DNA from 4 places in the Pseudorhodoferax sp. genome. Region 4 is predicted to be linked to each of the others. Evidence: predicted binding sites of a transcription regulator. Region 4 holds the regulator's gene; each other region holds the start of a gene.

Region 1 (3,979 bases), 3.5 Mb from region 4:
GTTGACCGTGTGCGTGGCGCGCATGCTGGAGCGGCGGATCTGCAGCAGCGACTGCTTCAGCTCGTCGGCGTTGGCGCCCTCGCGCTGGGCCAGGTCGGCCTGCATGCGCAGGCCGGCCAGCGGCGTCTTGAGCTGGTGCGCCGCGTCGGCCAGGAAGCGCTTCTGCGTGGCGATGGAGTCCTTCAGCCGCGTCAGCAGGTCGTTGACCGAGGACACCAGCGGCGCCACCTCCAGCGGCACGGCGCGCTCGTCCAGCGGCGACAGGTCGTCGGGCTTGCGCGCGCGGATGCGCTCCTCCAGCTGCGACAGCGGCTTGATGCCGCGCACCAGCGCCAGCCAGACCAGCAGCACCGCCAGCGGCAGGATCACGAACTGCGGCAGCATCACGCCCTTGATGATCTCGGCCGCCAGCACCGAGCGTTTCTCGCGCGTCTCGGCCACCTGCACCAGCGCCGCCCGGCCGCCGTCCAGCGCGACCCAGGCATGGGCCACGCGCACGTCCTGGCCGCGCAGCTCGGCGTCGCGCAGCCGCACCTCGCCGGGCGGCGCGGCGTCGCCGGCCGGCGCCGGCAGCTCGCGCTCGCCGGCCAGCAGCTCGCCCCCGGGGCCCAGCACCTGGTAGACGACCTGGTCGGCCTCGTCGGCGCGCAGCAGTTCGTGCGCCGGCTGCGGCAGGCTGAACTGCACGCGCCCGTCCGGCCCCTGGTCGACCAGCTGCGCGAGCGCGCGCACGTCGTGCTCCAGCGCGCGGTCGAACGGGTTGCCGGCGATGCCCTGCGCGACCAGCCAGGTCAGCGCCAGGCTCACCGGCCACAGCAGCAGCAGCGGCGTCAGCATCCAGTCCAGGATCTCGCCGAACAGCGACCGCTGCTCGCTGCGGAACAGCTTCACGCGCTGATTTTCTCGAGGCAGTAGCCCAGGCCGCGCACGGTGGCGATGCGGATCGGCCCTTTCTCGATCTTCTTGCGCAGGCGGTGGATGTAGACCTCGATCGCGTTGGTCGAGACTTCCTCGCCCCATTCGCACAGGCGCTCGACCAGCTGGTCCTTGCTGACCAGCCGCCCGGCGCGCTGCAGCAGGACTTCGAGCAGGCCGAGCTCGCGCGCCGAGAGCTCGACCATCCGGCCGTCGATGGTCGCGACGCGGCCGGCCTGGTCGTATTCCAGCGGGCCGTGGCGGATCACGCTGCTGGTGGCGCCGGTGCCGCGCCGCGTCAGCGCGCGCACGCGGGCCTCGAGCTCCTGCAGCGAGAACGGCTTGGCCATGTAGTCGTCGGCGCCGTAGTCCAGGCCCTTGACGCGCTCCTCCACGCTGTCGGCCGCCGTCAGGATCAGCACCGGCAGCGCCGAGCCGCGGCTGCGCAGGGCCTTGAGCACCTCCAGCCCATGCAGGCGCGGCAGGCCCAGGTCCAGGATCAGCAGGTCGAACTGGTCGCTGGTGCGCAGCGCGGCATCGGCCTCGGTGCCGCTGGCCACGTGGTCCACCGCGGCGCCGGAGCTGCGCAGCGCGCGCAGCAGGCCGTCGGCCAGCACCTGGTCGTCCTCGGCAATCAGGATGCGCATGGGGTCTCCCGGGGGTTGGACGCGAAGGGAGAAATTCTAGGAGGGCCGCCGGTCCGGCGCCGTGGCCGCCGCGCGCGGTCCGCGGATGTGCGAACCTGTCGGGCCACGCAACACATCCAGAAGGAGGATTCGAAATGATCGTGGAAGTCGCAGATTTCCGGGTGAGCCCGGACCAGCATGCAGTGTTCGGCGAGGTGCTGACGCGCGGCATGGCAACGGTGCTGTCCAAGGCCAAGGGCTACCGCGCCCACCGCATCCTCGGCTGCATCGAGACGCCGGGCCGCTACCTGCTGACGATCGAGTGGGAGACCCTGGAAGACCATACCGAGGGCTTCCGCCACTCGCCGGCGTTCGGCGAGTGGCGGGCCATCATCGGCCCGTACTTCGTGCAGCCGCCGCAAGTGGAGCACTTCCGCGTGGTGGACGCTCAGGATCCCGCGTAGGCCTCCAGCCCGAGCGCGACCACGGTCGCGACCTCGGCCCCCACGGCCTCGCGGAACTCGGCCTCGGCCTGCGCGATCGCGCTGCGGAAAGCCTGCTGCCAGGCCAACCCGTCCGGCGTGAAGCGCACGATGCGGGCACGCGCGTCGTGCGGATCGGGCACGCGCGTGACCAGGCCCCAGGCCTCGCACTGCGCCACCAGGTCGCCCATGGCCTGCTTGCTGATGCCGGCCCGCTCGGCCAGCACGCCGGGCCGCGTGCCAGCCACGTCCAGGTGCCGGGTGATGTGCACGTGCGCGGCCGTCACCTGCGCGCGCGCCGCCAGGTTCGACAGGGCTAGCGGCACCTGCACGTCGTGCGCCATCAGCGCCAGCACCCGCGCGTCAAAGCGGCGCAGCGCATCGCCCATCAACCGGCCGAGATGGGTGGTGCGCCAGGCGTCGTCCGGGGCCACGGTGTGCATCGTCACATCGTAAGGCAAACTGACCAAAAATCTTCTGTTTTCAAATCAATGCCTGCACTACACTACTGTTCAAGTATCCAGACGGTGTAGATATACAGCCCGGATGCGTTGTGCAAGTCATTGATTCCCAGGAGATTTTTCATGGACGCACCGGTGAAGAACAGTCCCGCGCAAGCCGAGAAGGCCAAGGCCCTGCAGGCGGCCCTGGCCCAGATCGAGAAGCAGTTCGGCAAGGGCACCATCATGCGGCTGGGCGAAGGCGAGGCGATCGAGGACATCCAGGTCGTCTCCACCGGCTCGCTGGGCCTGGACATCGCGCTGGGCGTCGGCGGCCTGCCGCGCGGCCGCGTGATCGAGATCTACGGCCCCGAATCGTCGGGCAAGACCACGCTGACGCTGCAGGTCATCGCCGAGATGCAGAAGCAGGGCGGCACCTGCGCCTTCGTCGATGCCGAGCACGCGCTGGACGTGCAGTACGCCAGCAAGCTCGGCGTGAACCTGCCCGACCTGCTGATCAGCCAGCCCGACACCGGCGAGCAGGCGCTGGAGATCGTGGATTCGCTGGTGCGCTCGGGCGCGGTGGACCTGATCGTGATCGACTCGGTCGCCGCGCTGACGCCCAAGGCCGAGCTCGAGGGCGAGATGGGCGATTCCCTGCCCGGCCTGCAGGCGCGGCTGATGAGCCAGGCGCTGCGCAAGCTCACGGCCACGATCAAGAAGACCAACTGCATGGTCATCTTCATCAACCAGATCCGCATGAAGATCGGCGTGATGTTCGGCAGCCCCGAGACCACGACCGGCGGCAACGCGCTGAAGTTCTACGCCTCGGTGCGCATCGACATCCGCCGCACCGGCACCATCAAGAAGGGCGAGAACGCGATCGGCAACGAGACCAAGGTCAAGGTGGTCAAGAACAAGGTCTCGCCGCCGTTCAAGACGGCCGAGTTCGACATCCTGTTCGGCGAGGGCATCAGCCGCGAGGGCGAGATCATCGACATGGGCGTGGAGGCGCGCATCGTCGACAAGTCCGGCGCCTGGTACGCCTACAACGGCGAGAAGATCGGCCAGGGCCGCGACAACGCGCGCGAGTTCCTGCGCGAGAACCCCGACCTGGCGCGCGAGATCGAGAACAAGGTGCGCGAGAACCTGGGCATCGCGCTGCTGCCGCCGGCCGCCGCCGCGGCTGCCGCGGGCGAGTGAACGCCGCCCGGCCGCTCCGCAGACGCCCGCAGCGCGCGGCGTGGAGGATCGTCCGATGAACGCACCGCGTGCAGCGCCCTCGCTGAAGGGCCGGGCGCTGCGCCTGCTGGCCCGGCGCGAGCACTCGCGGCCCGAGCTGGAGCGCAGGCTGGCGCCGCACGCCGAATCGCCCGAGGCACTGGCCGGCGCGCTGGACGAACTGCAGGCCAGGGGCTTCATCAGCGAGGCGCGCGTGGTCGATGCCGTGCTGCACCAGCGCGCCGCGCAATACGGCGCGCTGCGGCTGCGCCAGGAACTGCAGCACAAGGGCGTG
Region 2 (3,979 bases), 1.3 Mb from region 4:
CCCCGCCTTTTGACAAGCATTTTTCTCGTATTGCCAGCATCCGGCTAAGGTTATGGCAAATAGGCCCAAGATCGCGGCAGTAAAAAATCTCAAGATCCTCTTCATATCCAGGACGTCCTCAGATTACCGGAATTGGTCGTTGAATTCCAAGCTCCATGTATTTTCTCCAGGAAGAAACGGATGGGCGCTTATCAGTCGGCAGCATCGAGTAAATAAGCCAGAGCGCTTTATACGAGTTCGCGTCAGGGCTTCCGCAATTCACTGTCTTGAATAGATCGCGCTCGGGATCATCAATCTTTTGCGCGCACACATACAATCCAAGTCGAGAGGCCTGCTCGGCGGCGGATTGTGCCAGCTCCCAGCTATCAGCTTTATCTATCAGAGCAGAAAATGATGCTTCGAACTTGGCCAGTGCCGCTTGATCGAGTTCATACTGAGCTCGAATTCGATATCCGACTACAGGTATTCCTGAAGGCCTTATAGACCCTTGCATGCCCTTCGTCCATTGGTCGTGGAACTTGTCTGAATCCGGAAGTGCTTTCGACTCAGCTTCGGTGAGGGCGGCCCTTACCGCTCCCGTGTTTTCCGTGCGTAAGTAAAGCTTCGCACGCGTGTACGTTGCGTGTAAGGCCGACAATAGCGTTAGCCTGGAATTGAGATCGACAGAAAACTCGGGAGACAAACTTGATGAAATTAGTCCGTCCCACGCAGAAATCACTTCGTTAGCATATTTGTCTCTAAGAGCTTGTTTTGCAGCCTTCGCATTCGGATCGGCCTTCCGGAGATCAAAATTCGCTTGAAGCATCTGCATATATGCTGGAATTGCAACTGCATAAGTCTGTGAGACTTTTTCTCCGAACCTTATTTGGGCTGCGAGTCGACTGCCCTCGAAAGAGTTCGGGAACGATCTAACAGATGAGCTCCCGTCGACCAGAATTTTTCTTAGTTGCAGAAGCTCTTTTGGCTTGTAGTTCGCAGCGTAGTCATCATCCGACTCCCGTGCACTTTTCTGAAGAAGCCATTTGAGCTCAAAGTCTTGGACCGGGTTGGAAAGATAGCTGCGGAGATAATGAAGTGCTAGCGGGAGTAAGGGGCTCCTTGCAGTTTCTGCAAGCTTCAACTCTCTCTCAATAATAGTGGCGCAAATGTTGGCCACTTGATATCTCGTTACATCATCTTGCCGGACCTGCCATGCAATCATGGCCAAAGTAATCTCCAAACTTGAATCCGGCTGAACTAGAACCTTCTTGGGTGGCGACTGGTCATATTGAGTCGTGGTGAGCAGTGACTCCAGCATGAACTGAGTTCTTGTCAGTCCATCTACTGTTCGGTACGTGGTTGGATTGTAAAAAACATCGCGCAGCAAATCCGCCCTATCTCTTTGGCGCAGATACGACGAATTCTCCGGATCAACAGCAACCAGCTTTTCGGAAATATATGCGGCCTTTTGAAACGAAAGCATCTCCATGTGCTTTGCATAGTTTTCCTCTAGCTCCTCTTTTATATCTGGAATTTTGTACTTGAGCTGTGGAATTAAACTGGGAACAACTACAACTACCAAAATAGCAACAACGCTGGTTGCTATGCGCCAACGTGCTGCAACCCATGCAGTTCTTGGATTAAATCCATTTCGTCCTATTGCTTGCGCTATCCAGACAATAAGAAGGGCAACGACGCCAAACAACACAAAGCCACGTAATATGACATTCAGATCATCGGTTTTTTTGCTTCCAACGATATCTAGTGCGGCGATTTGTCGAGAAAGCCCCTCTAGTCCAATATCAATATTTGATTTTAATACTTGATCAAGTTGTTCAATGCTGTCTTGGCTGACTTCTGTGAGCTTTGCTAGGTTTTCTTCTAAAGATTTATCGAGCTTAATTTGTCCTTGATCCAATTTGGCTGATGCGTAGTCAACAATATTCTTTCCCCGCTGTTCGAATGCCTCCATCGTGGGTCCGAACGCCATCTCATTGGCGCCTTTTATTACATCGCCCAGCGGGGCGATGCCGAGCGGACCGCGGCCGCAACCAACTACGCACCAATTCTTGCCGAACATGTTGTTTCCGATGAACGCGCTGGCCGAGAATGCCATGAAACTCAAGCAGGCAATGATCATCACTCGGTACAGTTGGTTCGCTCGCACAGGCGCACACTCCTTCCGTACCGAACACCCTATCCAGCTGTTCAGCAGGTAATGTTGAAACAATACTTAAGTTCATGCGCTTTTTACAGTGATTCAAGCTTCTTTGCAAGTGCTATCGACGCTAAATTTAGCAAAAGAAATGCCTTGGACGCTGCGATCAGAGTTTTCTCGATGGCCGCGCTCAACCAACGCAGGAACATCATTCAGTTACATACAGAGGCAGTGTTAGTTGCCAGGTCCTGCATGACATAGCAGGCCAAAGCACTGGCGCGGGCGTTCGGCCTATGTGGCCCGCAAATGCCTTAGCGACCGCGACCAGGCTTGACCCGACTTTCGGCACCGCGGGAGCAACGACAGCAACTGGCCGACAACGGTCCCAGAAGCCTTAGGCTATTGCAGCGCTTGTGACCCGCTCCCCAATCGCCCCTGACCACGGCATCCGCCGACGCTAAGTGACGCTCGACATGCGCGCCACTCCTGGGGGCCTCCCCGCTGCATACCGAGCATGCCAGGCGACGCCAAGCCGGGTGCCGTTGTCGCCTGCGCCTGCCCATCCCTTCACCTGACAACTGTTTTTGCATCCAGTATCATGCCCGCCCATGGACCTGGACCGCAAGCTCGCCATCCTCGCCGATGCCGCCAAGTACGACGCCTCCTGCGCGTCCAGCGGCTCGGTGCGGCGCGATTCGGTGGGCGGGCGCGGCATCGGCTCCACCGAGGGCATGGGCATCTGCCACAGCTACGCGCCGGACGGCCGCTGCATCTCGCTGCTGAAGATCCTGCTGACCAACTGGTGTCTGTACGACTGCCTGTACTGCGTGAACCGCGTCAGCAGCAACGTGCCGCGCGCCCGCTTCACGACCGCGGAGGTGGTGCAGCTGACGCTGGACTTCTACCGCCGCAACTGCATCGAGGGCCTGTTCCTCAGCTCGGGCATCGTCAGGAGCCCGGACCACACGATGGAGCTGGTCGTCGAGGTGGCGCGCAGCCTGCGCGAGGACCACGACTTCCGCGGCTACATCCACCTGAAGACCATCCCCGAGGCGAGCGCCGACCTGCTGGCGCGCGCCGGCCGCTATGCGGACCGGCTCAGCATCAACGTGGAGCTGCCGAGCGGCGAGAGCCTGGCGGCGCTGGCGCCCGAGAAGGACGGCCAGGCCATCCGCCGCGGCATGGCCCGGCTGCGCGTGCTGATCGACGACGCCCGCGGCGAGCGCGCGGCCCGGCGGCCGACCGCCCTGCCCGCCGCGCCGGCCCGGCGCGCCGAAGCGCCGGCCTTCGCGCCGGCGGGCCAGAGCACGCAGATGATCGTCGGCGCCGACGGCGCGAGCGACCGCAGCATCCTGGCCGCCAGCGCGCAGCTGTACGGCGCCTACCGGCTGCGGCGCGTGTACTACTCGGCGTTCAGCCCGATCCCCGACGCGCCGCGCGCGCTGCCGCCGGCCGCGCCGCCGCTGGTGCGCGAGCACCGGCTGTACCAGGCCGACTGGCTGCTGCGCTTCTACGGCTTCGCGCCCGGGGAGATCGTCGCCGGCGCGGACGGCATGCTGGCGCTGGACATGGACCCCAAGCTGGCCTGGGCGCTGGCGCACCGCGAGCGCTTTCCGGTGGACCTGAACCGCGCGCCGCGCGAGCTGCTGCTGCGCGTGCCGGGGCTGGGCGTGAAGTCCGTGGACCGGCTGCTGCTGGCGCGCCGCCAGCGCCAGCTGCGCGTGGACGACCTCGGCCGCCTGGGCGTGCCGCTGCGCAAGCTGCTGCCCTTCGTCAGCGTGCCGGGCGCGCGCGGCGGGCGCGGGCTGGACAGCGCCCACCTGGCGGCGCACCTGGGCGCGC
Region 3 (3,979 bases), 1.4 Mb from region 4:
GCAGCGGCTTGCGCGCGCGGGCGTGCATCAGCACGCCGCCGGCCGCGACCAGCGGCACGCCGGTCAGCGCCCCCAGCCGCTGCAGCCGCCGCAGCCACTGCGCGTCGTCGGTCTCGCCGGCGAGTTCGGCGGCCAGCCACAGCCGCTCGCCGAACAGCGCGCGCAGGCGGCGCAGCCGGGCGCGCAGCGACAGCTCGTCCGGCGCGGGATGGCGCTCGGGCACGTAGAGGATCTCGCAGCGCTGCAGCGCCGCCCAGTCGTCGTCCCAGTCCACGCGGTAGTCGCCCTTGGCGATGTCCTGGCGCCGGCGCGCCCGGGAGATCAGCGTGCACAGCGCGCCCCAGCCGTCCAGGTCCTGCGGCAGCACGACCAGGCGGCAGCCGGGCAGCGCGAACTCGCTGCCGGGCAGGAAGTGGAAGGCGCGCCGGTAGCGCACGCCGGGCGCCTGCCGCTCGGCCTGCGCCAGCATGGCCTCGTAGTCCTGCAGCGCCGCGTGGGCGCGCACCACGCCGGCCACGGAGCATTCGTCCGTCAGCGCCAGGCCACGGTAGCCCAGGCGGTAGGCCTGCACCACCAGCTCGGCCGGGTGCGAGGCGCCGCGCTGGAAGCTGAAGTTGCTCAGGGCGTGCAGCTCGGTGTAGGCGCAGGGCGCGCCGGGCCCGTCCGCGGCCGGCGGCGGCAGCGGCCATTGCCAGGCGTCGCGCGAGGCCTGCTGCGCCTGGGCGTTGCGCGAGGGATCAGGCATACACGCCCTGCAGGAACCAGCGCGGCGCGGGCTGGCCGCGGTGCGGCGGCTCGCAGTACAGCCACAGCAGGCCGCAGCGCTCGCTCAGGGCCAGCCGGTAGTCGCGCCTGGCGGACCGGGGCGTGGACAGGTCCCACCAGCCGGGGCCGTCGATGCGGCGCGTGCGCGCCAGCAGCTGCAGGGGGCCGTGGAACACGGGCCGGCCGTCCTCCAGGCACAGCGGCAGCGGCGCCTGCAGCAGCCAGGCGGGATAGAGGGCGGCATCGGCCGCCGGCGCCGCCGCGCCGGCGCCGGCCTGCGGCGCCGGCACCCAGCGCTGCATGCACTCGGGGCGGTGGTCGGCCAGCAGCTGCGGCACCAGCACGCGGTCCGCGCCCAGGCGCGCGCCCAGCCGCTCGACGAGTTCGTGCAGGCGGTCGCCGCGCGCCTGCTCGTCGGGCAGCAGGCTGGCCGTGGCACCGGCGCACGGGGCCGTCTGCAGCGTGCGCAGGCGCAGGTGGTTGGCCGGCGCGGCCAGCGGCATGCGCGCCAGGTGCTCGGCCAGCAGGCGGCGCAGGTGGGCCAGGTCCTGCGTCGGCCGGGCCGTGCGCACGACCAGCTCGCCCCGGGGCGGCAGCGCGCGGCCGTCCAGCCGGCGCAGGTCGTGCGTCCACTGCAGCTGCAGCGCCAGCACGCCGCGCTGGCCGGCGCGCAGCCAGGCATGCAGCGCGGCCAGCAGGCGCTGGCCGGTCCACAGCAGCTCGGGCGCGGCGACGGCGGCGGCCGGCAGCTCCAGGTTCTGGTCGAACACCGGCGGCAGCCGGCACCAGGGGAAGGTGGACGGCCGGTCGCCGTAGGCCTGGTCCAGCGCCTCCAGCAGCGCGGCGCCGAAGCGGCGCGCCACGCCGGCGCGCGGCAGCGCGCGCAGCTGGCCCCAGCGGCGCTGGCCGGTGCGCGCCAGCACCGCCAGCGCCGGCCCGGCCGCGGCCAGGGTGTCCAGCGGCAGGCCGTCGGGCAGCTGCGCCGGGCGGGGGCGGCCCTGCCGCTCCAGCTGCAGCAGCGCCAGCGCCACCGGCGCCGTGGCGGCGCGCGCCCAGCCCTGGCAGGGCGCCAAGCCCTCGGGCTGCAACAGGCGCGCCAGCAGCGCGCGCAGCCCGCCCCACAGCCGCAGCGTGGCCGACACCTCCAGCAGCACGCCGCCCTGCGCCTCGGCCACGCGCGGCGTGAACTGCAGCGCATGCCAGCACCAGGCCTCGCGCTGGTCCTCAGGCGGCGACAGGGCGATCCAGCAGGTCGGCATCGCGGGTCTCCGGGCAGGCGGCCGGCTGCGCCACGGCGCCGCGCCGGCGCGGCGCCAGCAGCGCGGCCAGCGCCGGCGCATGGGCCGGCAAGGCGACCGGCTGCGCCATCGGCGGGCCGCGGCGCTTGAACACCAGCACCTGCAGCGCCCGGCCGCCCTGCAGCACGAGCCGCAGCGGCGCCGGCGAGGATTCGGCCTGCGCCGCGGCCGGGCGCAGCGCGAACAGCGGCCGCCCATGGTCCAGCGCGGCCAGGTGCAGGCGGCGCAGCCCGCCGGCGCGCGCCTGCGGCAGCCAGGCCAGCACGGCCGGCACGTCGGCGCAGCGCAGGGCCTGCTCGGCGGCCCACAGGCGCGCCGTGGCGTCCTCCACGCGCACCCACAGCAGCCGCGCGGCCGGCAGCCCCTGGGCGGCCAGCGCCGGCGCGAACGGCTGCACCCCCTCGGGCGCGCCGACCAGCGCCACGGGCCCGCGCGACGCGCCGGCCAGCCGGGCCAGCGCCGGCAGCAGCAGCCGCCAGGCGGGGCCGGCGCCGTACGGGCGCGGCGGCTGCAACAGCTCGGTCAGGCCGGCCGCGGGCCAGCCGCCGCCGGGCAGCTCGGCGTCCAGCGCGGCGTGGCCGCTGGGCAGCACGGCCGCGCCGGCCAGGCCCAGGGCGTCGGCCCGCCAGACATCGGGGCGTTGCGGCAAGGCAGGAAAGGACGGCATGGACATCGGGAAACTGTTTTTCCATCCAGTATCCCTGTCCACCGCCGGCCGGTCAAGGTGCATGCAACGCGCCGCACCGGCGGTGCACGGCAATAGAATCAAATGAGAAACGTTATTAATCTCCTTGCCTTCCGGCCGTTCCATGCAGTCCTCCCACTCCGAGTCCGTCAGCGCGCTGTATGCCGACCACCGCGCCTGGCTGCAGGCGCTGCTGCACCGCAAGCTGGGCTGCCCGCACAAGGCCGAGGACCTGGCGCACGACACGTTCCTGAAGCTGCTGGTGACGCAGGCCTCGGCCGTGCTGCGCGAACCGCGCGCCTTCCTGACCACGGTGGCGCACGGGCTGGTCGTCTCGCACTGGCGCCGGCTGGAGCTGGAGCGCGCCTACCTGGACGCGCTGGCCGCCCAGGGCCCGGCCCTGGGCGCCTCGCCCGAGGACCGCGCGCTGGCCGTGGAGGCGCTGCTGCAGATCGACGCCCTGCTGGCCGGCCTGTCCGAGCGGGCGCGCCAGGCCTTCCTGCTGGCGCGGCTGGACGGGCTGGGCTACGCCGAGATCGCGGCCGAGCTGGGCGTCTCCGAGCGCATGGTCAAGAAGTACATGGCGCAGGCCATGCACCACCTGCTGCTGCGCCATGGCTGAGGCCGGCCTGCCGCCCGCGGGCCTGCCGCCCACCGGCCTATCGCCCGCGGTGCTGCGCGAGGCGGCCGAGTGGTTCGCCACGCTCCAGGGCGGCGACGGCGGCGAGGCGGAGCGCCGGCGCTGGCGCCAGTGGCTGGCCGCCGATCCGCGCCATGCCCAGGCCTGGGCGCGCGTGGAGGCCATGAGCCAGCAGTTCGACCAGTTGGCGCCGTGCCTGCACCAGGGCGCCGCCCGCCATGCCCTGGCCAGCGCCGGCCAGCGCCGCCGCAGCCACATGAAGCTGCTGGGCGTGGCCGCCGGCGGCGGCCTGCTGGCCTGGGCCGGCCTGCGCGAGCAAGGCTGGCAGCGCTGGACCGCCGACTACGCCACGGCCGTGGGCGAGCGGCGCGAGGCCCGGCTGCCCGACGGCGGCCGGCTCTGGCTCAACACCGACAGCATCGTGCGCCTGGCCTTCGACGGCCAGCGCCGCCAGCTGCAGCTGCTGCGCGGCGAGGTGCGCATCGACACCGCGGCCGATCCGCAGCAGCCGCCCCGCCCGTTCGAGGTGGCGCTGGACGCCGGCTGGGTCCGCCCCGTCGGCACGCGCTTCTCGGTGCTGCGCGACGACGG
Region 4 (3,979 bases):
ACGCCGAGTTCTTCATTTCGCTGGGCCAGTACGAGCAGGCGGTCGAGGTGCTGGAGCAGCATCTGCGCGAACACGACGACATGAGCCCGCTGGGCCTCCTGGAATTGCTCGGGCTGCACCACCGGCTCGGACGGCAGGACGGCTACAACGCCGTGCGCAAGCGCTTCGAGGCGCGCTTCAATGCCCACCTGCCGAGCTTCGCGGCCTTCCACGACGAAGGGCTGGGCTTGGAAGAGTACCCGGCCACGCTGCTCAGCATCGAGACGGCGTGGGGCGAGGCGCGCGTGCTGGACACGATCGAAGCCAATCTGCTGCGCCATCCCGGCGATGCCAGCCGGCCTCTGGATCTGGCGGCGTACCGCGACCTGCTGCTGCTGTACGGTGTTGCCCAGGCCATCGCCATGCCGGCCGGCCAGGAGCGGACGCCGTCGAGCTTCGGCGGGCTGGGCGTGGGCGAGCCGGTGGCGCACGCGCAGCCGGCGCGGCCGGAACCACCGCCGGTGCCGGTGCCCGCCTTGCCGGAACTGGACCTCGAACTGGATCTGGTGCCGGAGTCCGGCCCGACGCCGCTGCGGCACGGCACCGACCACGACACGATGGCCAGCGTGCCGCTGGACCTGGACCTGTCGGACTTCGACGACCTGTCGGCGTCCGCGCCGTCGCCGCTGGCTTCGGTCGACATCGACCTGGCGCAACTCGACCTGGATGCCGTCCCGGCTTCCGCACCCGTCGCGGCGCCTCCGCCGGCCAAGCCCGAACTGGACAGCGGGATGATCGCGTTCGACCTGTTCGATCCCACCACCGAGGCGCAGATCGCGCCGAAGTCCACGCGCGGCTCCAGCCTGTAGGCTGGTGGCTGGTGCAGCGTCAGCGCCGGACTTGCAGTGCGCCCGGGTTGACGATGTTGGTCGGCGTGCCGCGGATGTAGTTCACCACGTTGTCGAAGGCCGCGCTGAAGTACATCTCGTAGCTCTGCAGTTCCACGTAGCCGATGTGCGGCGTGCAGATGCAGTTCTCCAGGCGCAGCAGCGCGTGGCCCTGCAGGATGGGTTCGCTCTCGAACACGTCGACGGCCGCCATGCCGGGGCGCCCGCGGTTCAGGCCGGCCAGCAGGGCGTCCGGCTCGATCAGTTCGGCGCGCGCGGTGTTGACCAGTATCGAGGTCGGCTTCATGCGCGACAGATCGTCGAGCCGGACGATGCCGCGCGTCTCCTCGTTCAGGCGCAGGTGCAGCGACAGCACGTCGCTCTCGGCGAACAGTTCGTCCTGCCCGGACGCCACGTGGTGGCCATCGGCCCGCGCCCGCTCGCAGGAGCCGGCGCGGCCCCAGACCAGCACGTGCATGCCGAAGGCGCGGGCGAAGGTACTGACGATCTGGCCGATCCGGCCATAGCCGAAGATGCCCATCGTGCGTCCGCGCAACACCGTGCCCAGCCCGAAGTTCGGTGGCATGGAGGCGGTCTTCATGCCGGACTGCTGCCAGACGCCGTGCTTGAGGTTGCCGATGTATTGCGGCAGCCGGCGCGCAGCGGCCATGACCAGGGCCCAGGTCAGCTCGGCCGGCGCCACCGGCGAGCCCACGCCTTCGGCCACGGCCACGCCGTACTCGGTGCAGGCCGCCACGTCGACGTGCGGGCCGACGCGGCCGGTCTGCGCGACCAGCTTGAGCCGCGGCAGCTTCTCAATCAGGGCGCGGTTCAGGTGCGTGCGTTCGCGGATCAGCACGATGATGTCGGCATCGCGAAGCCGTACGGACAACTGGCCCAGGCCCTTGACGGTGTTGGTGTAGACCTTGGCCGCATAGGGTTCGAGCCTTGCGGCGCAGTCGAGCTTGCGCACCGCGTCCTGGTAGTCGTCGAGGATCACAACGTTCATCCGGGCATTGTGCCTCGCGGCCGCTCGTTGCTCGGCCCCGAAGGGGGCAGGCGCGGGGGGCTTCAGTGCCGCGGTGCCTCGGCTTCCGCAGCGGCCAGGCGGTCCAGTTCGGCGCAGACGTCGGCCATGCGGCCCGAAATGACCATGCGGCCGGCGGCGTTGCGCGCCTGCTGCGGCTCCAGCACGCGCAGCACCCGCAATGGCCGCACGGTGGCGCTGGCAGGACGCCGCGCCGGCCGGCGGCGGCGCAGCCGCGTGGCGAGCCGCCGCGGGCTCCACTCCTCGATCCAGGCTTCGAGCCGTTGCGGCATGGCCTGCACCAGTCGTGCGGCCGCCAGCATTGCGATTCCCATGTCGTACTCCTTCCACGCCAGCGGGTGGATTGGGGCAGGATTGGTTGAACGAGTGCAGCCCCAGGGTGGCCGCGCACCTGCGCAGCCGACGCCCGCCACCTGGAGACTGCGGTACGCAGGCCGGGGAGGCCTACATCAGCATGGTGTTGCGGATCAGGCCGACCGCCAGGCCCTCGATCTCGAACGGTTCGCCGGGCTGCACGACGATGGTCGGATAGTCCGGGTTCTCGGGATGCAGTTCGATGCCGTCTTCGGTGCGCTTGTAGCGCTTGACGGTCACGTCGTCGCCCAGCCGCGCGACGACGATCTGGCCGTTCTTGGCGTCCCGGGTGGCGCGCACGGCCAGCAGGTCGCCGTCCATGATGCCGGCGTCGCGCATGGACATGCCACGTACGCGCAGCAGGTAGTCGGGCTTGTGCTGGAACAGGCTGCTCTCGACGTAGTAGGTCTGGTCCACATGCTCCTGCGCGAGGATGGGCGAGCCGGCGGCCACGCGGCCGACCAGTGGCAATGCGAGCTGGGCCAGTTCCTGCAGCGGCAGGGTGAATTGCTTGGCGCGGCGCTCGTTGACCGAACGCAGCATGTCGCCGCGCAGCCGGATGCCGCGCGAGGTGCCGCTGACGAGCTCGATGACGCCCTTGCGGGCCAACGCCTGCAGATGTTCCTCGGCGGCGTTGGCCGACTTGAAGCCGAGCTCGGCCGCGATCTCGGCGCGCGTCGGTGGCGCCCCGGTGTTGGCGATGGCAGACTGGATCAGCTCCAGAATCTGCTGCTGGCGGGCTGTGAGCTTGACGGGCGATGCGGTGGCGGAAGCGTCTGGCATGGCAGTTCCTTGGGCTGGAAGGTCTGTTGAAATTTCCAGTATCTGTATTTTTAATCAGCTTTTTTGTTTATGCAAGCTTCCGATGCGAATGCGCCGCAGCTGGTGGTCCTGGGGACGGGCGGCACCATCGCCGGCCTCTCGTCGCGGCCCGGGGACAACCTGGGCTACCGCGCGGCCCAGGTGGACGTGGCGCACCTGCTGGCCGGCGTGCCGGCGCCCGCGGGCACGGTGGTGGTGGCCGAGCAGGTCGCGCAACTCGACAGCAAGGACATGGATGGCGACACCTGGGGCCGGCTGGCCCGGTGTTGCGCGGATTGGCTGGCACGGCCGCGGGTTTTGGGCATCGTGGTCGCGCACGGCACCGACACGCTGGAGGAGACGGCGTACTTCCTGCAGTGCGTGCTGGCGCCGGTCAGGCCGGTGGTGCTGACCTGCGCGATGCGGCCGGCCGACGCGCCGATGCCGGACGGTCCGCAGAACCTGCGCGACGCGCTGGCCGTGGCCGCGACCGCCGGCGCGCGCGGCGTGACGGCCGTGTGCGCCGGTGTCGTCCATGCCGCGGCGGACGTGCGCAAGCTGCACGGCTACCGGCTCGACGCCTTCGGCTCCGGCGATGCGGGGCCGCTGGGCTACGTGGAGGAGGGTCGGCTGCGCCGGCTGCGCGACTGGCCGGTGGCGCAGGGAGCTTGCGATGTGGCGCGGCTGCCGGCCGAGGGCGCGCCCTGGCCGCGTGTCGAGATCGTGACCAGCTATGCCGGCGCCAGCGGCGCCATCGTGGATGCGCTGGTGCGCGACGGCGTGCAGGGGCTGGTGGTCGCCGCGACCGGCAACGGCACCGTGCACCGGGCGCTGAACGACGCGCTGGAACGCGCGCGATCGGCCGGTGTGCGCGTGCTGCGCGCCAGCCGCTGCGACCAGGGTCGTGTCA

Evidence for each region. Region 4 encodes LexA, which represses DNA repair genes until DNA is damaged. Its sites were predicted from a motif close to ACTGTATNNNNATACAGT; they were not measured.
Region 1: recA (recombinase RecA) is a predicted target of LexA. The motif match lies at 2,531-2,548, and genes of this name have one in related genera.
Region 2: QM782_RS18625 (putative DNA modification/repair radical SAM protein) is a predicted target of LexA. The motif match lies at 2,715-2,732, and genes of this name have one in related genera.
Region 3: imuA (translesion DNA synthesis-associated protein ImuA) is a predicted target of LexA. The motif match lies at 2,743-2,760, and genes of this name have one in related genera.

What each region holds. Positions count from the first base shown of each region.
Region 1 covers NZ_JASGJZ010000001.1:1,809,694-1,813,672, reverse strand. The annotation lists gene QM782_RS08495 (sensor histidine kinase N-terminal domain-containing protein) at 1-891, opposite strand, end outside; gene QM782_RS08490 (response regulator) at 888-1,562, opposite strand; gene QM782_RS08485 (antibiotic biosynthesis monooxygenase family protein) at 1,697-2,005, shown strand; gene QM782_RS08480 (MarR family winged helix-turn-helix transcriptional regulator) at 1,990-2,466, opposite strand; gene recA (recombinase RecA) at 2,608-3,666, shown strand; gene recX (recombination regulator RecX) at 3,722-3,979, shown strand, end outside.
Region 2 covers NZ_JASGJZ010000001.1:3,973,625-3,977,603, reverse strand. The annotation lists gene QM782_RS18630 (hypothetical protein) at 119-2,122, opposite strand; gene QM782_RS18625 (putative DNA modification/repair radical SAM protein) at 2,746-3,979, shown strand, end outside.
Region 3 covers NZ_JASGJZ010000001.1:3,831,059-3,835,037, reverse strand. The annotation lists gene QM782_RS17955 (error-prone DNA polymerase) at 1-745, opposite strand, end outside; gene QM782_RS17950 (DNA polymerase Y family protein) at 738-2,024, opposite strand; gene imuA (translesion DNA synthesis-associated protein ImuA) at 1,990-2,712, opposite strand; gene QM782_RS17940 (sigma-70 family RNA polymerase sigma factor) at 2,873-3,370, shown strand; gene QM782_RS17935 (FecR domain-containing protein) at 3,363-3,979, shown strand, end outside.
Region 4 covers NZ_JASGJZ010000001.1:5,275,043-5,279,021, reverse strand. The annotation lists gene QM782_RS24330 (hypothetical protein) at 1-848, shown strand, start outside; gene QM782_RS24325 (D-2-hydroxyacid dehydrogenase family protein) at 868-1,875, opposite strand; gene QM782_RS24320 (hypothetical protein) at 1,938-2,228, opposite strand; gene lexA (transcriptional repressor LexA) at 2,359-3,051, opposite strand; gene QM782_RS24310 (asparaginase) at 3,121-3,979, shown strand, end outside.